One region of the Neobacillus sp. B4I6 genome, then DNA from elsewhere that is predicted to be linked to it. Evidence: riboswitches for the same ligand, from Rfam matches in the RefSeq annotation. Region 1 holds a riboswitch; each other region holds the start of a gene.

What was found. Region 1 has a riboswitch for S-adenosylmethionine ahead of QF028_RS32865 (methionine ABC transporter ATP-binding protein). Riboswitches for the same ligand answer to the same signal wherever they lie in the genome.
Region 2: linked by a shared signal. The riboswitch ahead of mmuP (S-methylmethionine permease) and the one ahead of QF028_RS32865 (methionine ABC transporter ATP-binding protein) in region 1 are both predicted to bind S-adenosylmethionine.
Region 3: linked by a shared signal. The riboswitch ahead of QF028_RS21370 (homoserine dehydrogenase) and the one ahead of QF028_RS32865 (methionine ABC transporter ATP-binding protein) in region 1 are both predicted to bind S-adenosylmethionine.

What each region holds. Positions count from the first base shown of each region.
Region 1 covers NZ_JBNPWB010000002.1:6,232,962-6,236,243, reverse strand. The annotation lists gene QF028_RS32870 (methionine ABC transporter permease) at 1-157, opposite strand, end outside; gene QF028_RS32865 (methionine ABC transporter ATP-binding protein) at 150-1,175, opposite strand; SAM riboswitch class I at 1,342-1,451, opposite strand; gene QF028_RS32860 (O-acetylhomoserine aminocarboxypropyltransferase/cysteine synthase family protein) at 1,585-2,901, opposite strand; SAM riboswitch class I at 2,968-3,078, opposite strand; gene QF028_RS32855 (SCP2 sterol-binding domain-containing protein) at 3,158-3,282, opposite strand, start outside.
Region 2 covers NZ_JBNPWB010000002.1:5,273,197-5,276,478, forward strand. The annotation lists gene QF028_RS28290 (AMP-binding protein) at 1-433, shown strand, start outside; gene QF028_RS28295 (acetyl-CoA C-acyltransferase) at 429-1,523, shown strand; SAM riboswitch class I at 1,645-1,748, shown strand; gene mmuP (S-methylmethionine permease) at 1,832-3,241, shown strand; gene mmuM (homocysteine S-methyltransferase) at 3,216-3,282, shown strand, end outside.
Region 3 covers NZ_JBNPWB010000002.1:3,876,186-3,879,467, forward strand. The annotation lists gene QF028_RS21370 (homoserine dehydrogenase) at 92-1,330, opposite strand; SAM riboswitch class I at 1,433-1,544, opposite strand; gene QF028_RS21375 (GNAT family N-acetyltransferase) at 1,641-2,315, opposite strand; gene QF028_RS21380 (GNAT family N-acetyltransferase) at 2,335-2,997, opposite strand; gene QF028_RS21385 (carbon-nitrogen hydrolase family protein) at 3,018-3,282, opposite strand, start outside.

The DNA of each region.
Region 1 (3,282 bases):
TAGCCCATATATTTCCTTTATCTGTTAAAAATAATAGCAGACCGAGGAATAATCCTAATATGAAAGTCGTAAATACTGAAATGGAAGTCATATAAATGGTTTCACGTGTTGCTTCTATTAAATTTTCCCACTTTACCATTTCCATAAAATCAGCCATTACTGATCACCTCCACGCCGACTTGCTGTGAGTGAATATAATCGATGGCTTTCTGTATTTCGCTTGACTGTCCATCCAAGTGAATAAATAATGTTCCGTATGATCCGTTTTGCGTGTGCGAAATTTTCCCTTGAAGAATATTTACGACAACATCGAAATCTCGGATGACGTTTGTGATTAATGGTTGTTCTGCTGCTGCCCCGATGAATGAGAGCTGAACCACTTGTCCATGCGGATAAAGTTCGAGTAGATGTTTGATTGTTTCTATCGTTTCATCCGGTTCCGTTACCTGCTGGACAAATCGCTTTGTAATCGGCTGCTGCGGGTTTTTAAACACATTCAACACCGGACCAAGCTCAACGACTCTTCCGTTTTCCATTACTGCCACCTGGTGGCATATTTTACGGATGACATGCATTTCATGGGTAATCAAAACAATCGTTAAACCAAGCCGTTTATTAATATCCACTAACAAATCCAATATAGAATCTGTTGTTTGCGGGTCAAGTGCGGAGGTTGCTTCATCACAAAGCAGCACTTTTGGATTGTTAGCGAGTGCCCTGGCAATCCCTACCCGTTGCTTTTGTCCACCGCTTAACTGGGATGGATAAGCATTTTCTCTTCCCTCTAGGCCAACTAGTTTAATAAGCTCTTCCACTCTTTTTTTTCTTTGTGGACCATTTACACCTGCAATTTCGAGTGGAAAAGCGATATTTTCACTAACCGTCCTCGACCACAGTAAATTAAAATGCTGAAATATCATGCTGATTTCCTGACGTGCTTTTCGAAGCTCACTGCCTTTAATCTTCGAAATAACGCGGCCAGCTACTGTTACAGTTCCGTCGGTTGGCAGCTCTAATCCATTTAACATTCGGATTAAGGTACTTTTACCAGCACCACTGTATCCAATCACTCCGAATATTTCTCCCTCTTGTATTTCCAGGTTGACATCATCGACGGCTCTTAGCTGACCTTGTTTAGAAGGGAATATCTTCTGGACATTTTTTATTGATATCATTGAATCACCTGCTTCTTATCCAATTTACTTAACATTCTGAAAGATTTGTATTGTAATATACCGCTTATATAATATAGGGTTTGACTTTTTCAACAAAAAGATTCTGTTTTAACAAAATAAAAGCCTTTCTGCGCAGGCAGAAAGGCATCATTAAAAATAATCCTTTCTCCCATCTCCCAAAGCAATCGCTTTGTGTGAATTGGCACCATTTCAATAATAAATATTGACGGTTGCCGGGCTTCATCGGGCACATCCCTCCACCTCTCTTGATAAGAGCATCAAGTAACCTATATTCAATTAAAACGTTAATTTGTTTAAGTAATTATATTACGAAAGTTATCGTATCATGGATAAAAAGGGGTGTCAATGAAAATAACTTCATATTCGGAAAAATAAGTTTTGGTAACTTTTATGCATTTACCTTTAATGAGATTACACCAGTAGCAGCCAAAATAGCTGATTCGAGATCTTCGATTAAATCCTCAACATTCTCGATACCGATTGAAAGGCGAATCAAATCCTCTGTTACACCTGCAGCTTTCAGGCCATCAGCATCTAATTGCTGATGGGTGGTGCTTGCTGGGTGAATAATTAAACTTTTTGCATCGCCAACGTTTGCCACATGCGCCCATAGAGTAATCGAATCGATTAATTTGGCTCCTGCTTCTTTACCGCCTTTAATCCCGAAGACAACCATGGAACCTGCACCTTTTGGCAAGTACTTTTTGGCTAATTCATAATCTGGGTGGGATGGGTGTCCTGGATAAGATACCCATTCCACAGCAGGGTGATTGGTTAGATATTCCACCACTTCTTTTGTATTAGCCACATGCTCCTTCATTCGAACATGCAGTGTTTCAAGTCCAAGGATAAACTGGAAGGAATTTTGCGGACTTAACGCCGGTCCTAAGTCCCGCAGCAATTGGACACGGGCTTTGATAATATAGGCGATCTCACCTAGGGCTTCTGCATAAACCAGGTCATGGTAGCTGGCATCTGGCGTTGTAAAACCAGGGAATCGCGGCGAATTCCAATCGAACTTCCCACCATCGACAATAACTCCACCAGTAGTTGTTCCATTTCCTAAAAGCCATTTGGTGGCAGAATGAATCACAATATCGGCACCATATTCAATTGGCCGGCACAGATATGGAGTGGCAAAGGTGTTATCAATAATTAATGGAACACCTGCTGCATGGGCAATATCGGCGACTTTTTCAATATCAAGTACACGAAGGCTTGGGTTACCAATCGTTTCAGCGAAAACAGCCTTTGTTTTGTCGGTAATAGCCGCACGGAAGTTTTCCGGATTTTCAGGGTCAACAAATTTCACTTTAATCCCGTATTTTGGAAGCGTCACTGCAAAAAGATTATATGTTCCGCCATAGAGATTTGATGCCGATACGATTTCATCGCCAGCTTCAGCAATATTTAAAATGGCGAGGGTAATCGCTGCCATACCGCTAGCAACTGCTAGGGCACCAACGCCGCCTTCCAATAATGCTACTCTTTCTTCAAAAACGGTAGTAGTAGGGTTGTGAATGCGTGTGTATATGTACCCAGGTTCCGCTAAGCTAAATAGGTTTGCCGCATGCTCTGTATTCTTAAATTGATAGGCGTTGTTTTGATAAATCGGAACGGCTCGAGCCCCCGTTACCGGATCCGGAGACAATCCACCATGAACACTCAATGTTTCAAAACGATACTTCTTTTGATTTTCACCCATACTACTTCCTCCTTTTTTGCAATTCAACAAACAAAACCCCCGCTTCATAGAAGAGGGGGGACTCTCTCCTCATCTCTCAGAGCATCTCCGCTCTGCTGGATTTAGCACCGTGTGATTGTGTTATAAACCGGTTGCTGGGCTTCAAAGGGCCAGTCCCTCCGCCACTCTCGATAAGAATGTTTATTGAATTGTCTTTATTATTTGATTATTCACCTAAAACTTTACAGTAAGTTTAATTCCGAGTCAATAGCTCTGATTAGAAATTTGTTATTTTTGGTAAATTTTCCTGTGCCTTTGTCAAATAGAAGACAGATTCTAGTAATAATGTGCTGCGAATTGGAGCGGAAATACGTAATTGGCCGTTATGTTCAAGGGCCCTTA
Region 2 (3,282 bases), 960 kb from region 1:
TGGGTACTTTGATTATGAGGGAAGTACCATTCATTCAATTCATGATGAAGAGGGATGGGCCACGGTCCATGATATGGGCTATTTTGACGAGGATGGCTTTTTATATATTGTAGGCCGTGAACAAAGTATGATTTTATATGGGGGAATTAATATTTTTCCTGAAGAAATTGAAAAAGTGATTTCCTTGCATCCAGATGTCGAGGAAGTTGCTGTAATAGGCCTATCAGATTTGTATTGGGGTCAGGTTGTTGCTGCGGTGGTGAAAGGAAAGGGTAGCCAATTAGAGTTAAAAAGATTTTGTAAGACGCATTTATCTTCTTATAAAATTCCACGTAAGTGGTTTTTTCTATCTGAAATGCCATATACAACGAGTGGCAAGATAGCTCGTGCTGAGCTTATAAAACGATTGGAAAGCAAGGTGAGCAGTGATTAAAAGGGCAGTAATTGTCAAAGCGAAACGAACACCAATTGGAAAAACGGGTGGAATGTTACGAGACATTCTGCCACATGAGCTTGCAGCTCCACTCCTCCAACATTTAGCGAAGGGATTGGATGATAGGATAGATGACATCATTTTGGGAAATGTAGTTGGACCAGGTGGAAACGTAGCTCGAGTTGCTGCGTTAGAAGCAGGACTTCCTCTTTCAGTAACGGGAATCACCATTGACCGACAATGTAGTGCAGGGTTAGAAGCGATTCGAATGGCATGTTACTTTGTCCAAGGTGGAGCTGGCCTTTGTTATATTGCTGGTGGTGTAGAAAGTACGAGTACCTCCCCGTTTCCTTCTAGAGCAAGATTTTCTCCTGAAAAAATTGGCGATCCAGATATGGGCGTTGCAGCAGAATATGTGGCTGGAAAATATGCTATTTCAAAGGAAATGCAGGATGAATATGCGCTATTAAGTTATAAACGTAGCTGGGAAGCTTACGATAAAGGATATTTTAATCAAGAGATCATTCAAATTGGGGATCTCCACCAAGATGAAGAACTTTTTAAGAAAAGAAAGATGGAAGTACTTTTAAATAGGGCAAAGCCTATATTTAAAAAGAACGGGACGGTTACTGCAGCGAACAGTTGTGGGATACATGACGGGGCTTCAGCTGTACTTGTCATGGAAGAAAACATGGCATTGAATAATGGATTCCAGCCTATTTTACGATTTTTGGATAGTGAAGTCTCAGGTGTACTTCCGAATTATCCAGGAGAAGCCCCTATACCGGCTATTCAAGCCTTAATAAAAAGAAACCAGTTAACCATTGAGGACATTGACCTAATTGAAATAAACGAAGCTTTCGCCTCTAAGATTGTTGCCTGTACAAAAGAACTTTCCATTTCTTATGACAAGTTAAATGTCGGCGGAGGAGCTTTAACGCTAGGACATCCTTATGGAGCTTCAGGAAGTATTATGATCACGAGGCTTTTCTACGAAGTACAAAGACGAAAGGATATCAAATATGCACTGGCCGCGATTGGGAGTGGTGGAGGAGTTGGAGTAGCAGTCCTATTCGAGGTGGTAACATGAAAACTAAGGAAAATGAGTTTATTTTTAATAAAGAAGATGTGCAACAACTTGTTTAAAACTTTAAAAAACTCAGAAATATATTGACAATTATTTAATAGATTGATAAAGTTTAAAAAAATATTTCTTATCCAGAGAGGTGGAGGGACTGGCCCTATGAAACCTCAGCAGCAGGTCAATAAGACACTGTGCTAATTCCATCGGGTGTGAAGCCTTGAGAGATAAGAGCTACGTTATTATTTGTCAGTAACGCACTCATTTATCTGAGTGCGTTTTTTGTTTTTTCTGGATGTAGGAAAAAGGAGACTATGATGGAGAAGAAAAGCAAGCAAAAATTTCAAAGAAAAATGCAAACACGGCATTTAGTTATGCTATCGCTCGGCGGAGTGATTGGAACAGGATTATTCTTAAGTTCGGGTTACACGATTCAACAAGCTGGCCCGTTTGGGACCATTCTGTCCTATCTGATTGGTGCACTAGTGGTCTATCTCGTCATGCTATGTTTAGGAGAGCTTTCCGTACATATGCCTGAAACTGGTGCCTTTCACAGTTATGCGACTAAATATATTGGACCAGGGACTGGGTATACAGTTGCTTGGTTGTACTGGCTAACTTGGACTGTTGCTTTAGGTTCTGAATTTACGGCTGCAGGATTATTAATGCAGCGATGGTTTCCATCCATTAATGTCTGGATTTGGAGTTTGCTGTTTGCTATTTTGGTTTTTGTCTTAAATATACTGACGGTTAAGTTTTTCGCTGAATCTGAATTCTGGTTTGCGTCTATAAAGGTAATAGCGATTGTTCTGTTTATTATTGTAGGAGCAGCGGCAATGGTAGGTTATCTTCCTATGACTCATTCCCAATCAGCACCGTTCTTCTCTAATTTTACAAGTGCAGGTTTATTTCCTAATGGTGCTTTTGCGATTGTCATGACAATGCTTGCGGTTAACTTTGCCTTTTCAGGAACGGAATTAATAGGAATTGCAGCGGGGGAAACAGTAAACCCGGAAAAAACGATACCAAAGGCCATTCGTACTACATTGTGGAGATTGATTATCTTTTTTGTAGGAACGATTGTTGTATTATCTGCATTATTGCCTACTTCAGATGCAGGAGTATTAGAGAGCCCCTTTGTTGCCGTTCTTGAACAAATTGGCGTACCATATGCAGCGGATATTATGAACTTTGTCATATTAACAGCCATTCTATCTGCTGCAAACTCAGGTCTTTATGCCTCTTCAAGAATGCTTTGGTCACTAGCAGATAAGAATACGATATCACCCATTTTTGCAAAATTAACAAAACAAGGTGTTCCAATATATGCAGTCATTTTTAGCATGTTTGGCGGTGGTTTAGCTTTGTTCTCAAGTATTATTGCACCAGATACAGTGTATATCGTACTTGTATCCATTTCGGGCCTAGCTGTGGTGGTAGTTTGGATGAGTATTAGTGCTTCACAGTTTTTATTTCGCAGACAATATATTAAAGAAGGAAATTCCGTAAAGGACTTGGTTTATCGTACACCATTCTATCCTTTGGTACCAATCGCTTCCTTTATCCTTTGTCTTGCTTCATGTATTGGAATCGCATTTGACCCTACACAACGAATTGCCTTATATTGTGGCATTCCATTTATATTGTTTTGCTATGCAAGTTATTATTTAACCCAAAGATTAAAGAAAAGAGGAGTAGGCTATGTTCAACAAAATCAACCCTATTAAGGCTATTTTATCCGAACATTCCATTATGCTGCTGGACGGTG
Region 3 (3,282 bases), 2.4 Mb from region 1:
ATGCTGAGAATAAAAAATTGCCGATAAAAATACCCTTTCTCGACAAACTGAGAGCACCAAAGTGCTCTTCTATCACGGGAATAATGGCTTTTTAGAGGACAGCTAAAGTTACTTCTTTATTCTTAATTTCTGTATCATACTCCCCAATAATTTGAAAGTAGCACGTTGCCTTTTTCAGATTAATTAACTTTTCAATTTCTTCCTTGGTTGCCTTGATAATTGCTATCTTATCAGAAGCTTGGGCCACCCATGTAATCAAAGGGTTATTATAATTCTTTGAGAGGCCTTGAATTAACCATAATTCTTTTTCGTTCCCTTTTTTCTCTCCATCACATGCTGCTGTTGTTTTTGTGATACTCTTATTTGACGACCGATTTTGACAGACATAGACCAAATCTTCAATAACAGCACTTGCAGTAGGATACATCCCAGCTCCTGGTCCTTGCAAAGTAATACTACCAACAATATCAGAGTGAATATTTACCGCATTTTCTACGCCTTCAATAGAATAAAAAGGATGAGATTTCCCAACAAGGACTGGTTTAACCTCTGCGTTAATTTGACTACCTGTCTTACTAATGCTAGCAATATGCTTAAACCTTAATCCCATCTTTTCTGCTGTTTCAATTAACTCTCTTGAAATCGAGGTAATGCCCGCACGCTCGACATTCTTCCAATTGGGTTGTTCTCCAAAAGCAATTCTGCTGAGAATCATTGTTTTATAAAAAGCATCAAATCCCTCCACATCGTTGGTTGGATCCGCTTCAGCATACCCCTTCTCTTGCGCTAAAATGAGGGCATCAGCAAATGACTGCTTCTTTTCGCGCATTTCCGTTAGGATAAAATTCGATGTCCCATTAAGAATTCCTTGGATGTGACGAACTCGGTTAACATTTAATAACTGCCTTAAGGTTTGAATAATCGGAATACCACCCGCAACTGTTGCTTCATAACCCACCGAAACATTATAATTCTCAGCTAACTCGAGCAGCTCATTCCCATGGTGTGCAAACATTTCTTTATTCGCTGTGATTATGTGGCAACCACTTTGTATAGCTTGGTTTAAAAAAGTAAAGGGTTGTTCTTTGTCGACGATTGCTTCGACAACAACATCAAGTTGAGGTAGATTAAGAATTTCGGCAAAATCTGTAGTTATTAAAACATCTTCTCTTATGTCTCTGGTTTTTTGCTTATTTTTTATTAGTACTGCAGCCACTTCTACTTTTCTCCCTAAAACACTAGTAAGTTCCTCCGCGTGGGATTGTATTGTTCTATAAACACCTTCCCCAACTGTACCAAAGCCTAGAATTGCCACTTTAATGACAGACATGCTCTCCACCCCTTAAATAATATTAGACATGACTAATAGGTTGTTTTTTATCTCATATAAATAAGAAAAAACCCTCTTCATAAGAAGAGGGTAGATTTCCTCCTCTTATCTGTCAGGTTAAAAATAACCTGCAGGAATTAGCACCTTTTCAAGAATTACCTTGATGGTTGCCGGGCTTCATCGGGCCTAGTCCCTCCGCCGCTCTGGATAAGAGTTTTATTTAGTTAGTTTTTCATTAAATTTCAAAGTTATAAAGAGAATTCTAGTTGATTCCAAGGTAGTTGTCAATATTATTTGAAATTTCTTTTTATTAAAGTGGTAATAGGGAGACAAATTCCTTTTTCCCCAGTCGATCTATCATTTTGAGCCATTCCTTCGGCTTATTTGAAAGAATTGAATAGTATGTCGTCAGAAAATCCTTTACCAGGTTTGCTGGTAGTGAATTAAGTCCTTCATCTTGAATTGGCATGAAACATAAATCTAGACCTGCTACAGCTTCCCCATTGTTTTTCCAGGAAGGATGAACATATGAAAAATCAATGCGTTTATAACCCATATGGGATAGAACTTCACGTCGGACATATGGATCCATAACCTTTACTCCACCAAATTCGTGATGTTCAACCCGGTACGGATCGTATATTTCTGCAAACATCCCGAATAGCTCGTTACCATTTTCTTTAGCTAATTGTTGTAAATCCGTTAAACGGTTTTGCGCTAAAAAACGGCCAAGGCTTAAGCCTGGTTTACTGATGATTGTAAAATCTGTCATAGCAATATTCCAATCCGGATAATAACGATATTCAGTTGCTCCTGTGACTTCGTCTCCATCGACAGCAACAAACACGCGAATACTCGGATCTTCTAATGGCTCTTTCCATAGCTCAAATTCTAATACTTCTTCTGCAGGAAAAATTTCTCCCATTAAGTTATGAAGCTTTTTAAAATTAGGGTCTTCTATACTGGTTATTCTAATATATTCCATTATGATACATTCCTCTCACTCATCTAAAAGGGTTTTTCCATTCCATTAATGCAGCATAATTGCAGGATTCTTCATCCTCGAGATAATTTTCAATAATCCCTATTGGCACACGACCACAATGCAGCAAGAAAGTGATAACAGGATCTTGAACTTCCCCTTTAATAGTTGCATCTAAATATTGTCCTGGTGTCATGATATCAGCTTTTTTATGATATCCTGGCATTCTGCCCCCGCCAAGTAATCGATATAACTCTTTTTCTATCACAACATGGTACATAGACTGCATCATCAATTTACCAAGCCCTAGTTTGCGGTACTTCGGACGAACACTAATATCAACAATATACAAGGTATTCCCATTTGGATTATTGTTCCGTATATATCCATGGTCAGTGATTTCTTCCCACGAATGGTTTTTATCGCTAGGATCAAAGTCGATAGTTAAGCCGGTAATTGACCCAGCTAATTCACCATCTACTTCAACACACAATGCACCTTCTGGAAACATTTTCACATGGTTTGTTAATTGCTCTTTATTCCACCATAATTCTGAAGGAAAAGGAGGTGGGAAGCACTCGGATTGAATCTTGATAAGATCGTCAAAATCCACTTTTGAATAATTGCGAATGATAACTGGCACAGGCCTCTCTTGGTCATAGACGTAAAATTCACTTCGATACATTCTATACCCACCCTTTCAGTTTATTTTTCCCAATCTGTGTAAAGATCCGTTCTTCGATCACGCCAGGTTGTAACGGAACCACGTTCTCTTACTTCATATAACAAGTTTAAATCTAGGTCAGCCGTCACAATCATGTCATTATTGATTTCCCCTTCCACCAAGATTCCTTTTGGTGGAAATGGTATATCGTTAGGAGTAATGATTGCCGCCTGGCCAAAATTAGCGCGCATAAAATCAACAGTCGGCAGTGAACCGACAGTTCCCGTTAGGACCACATATACTTGG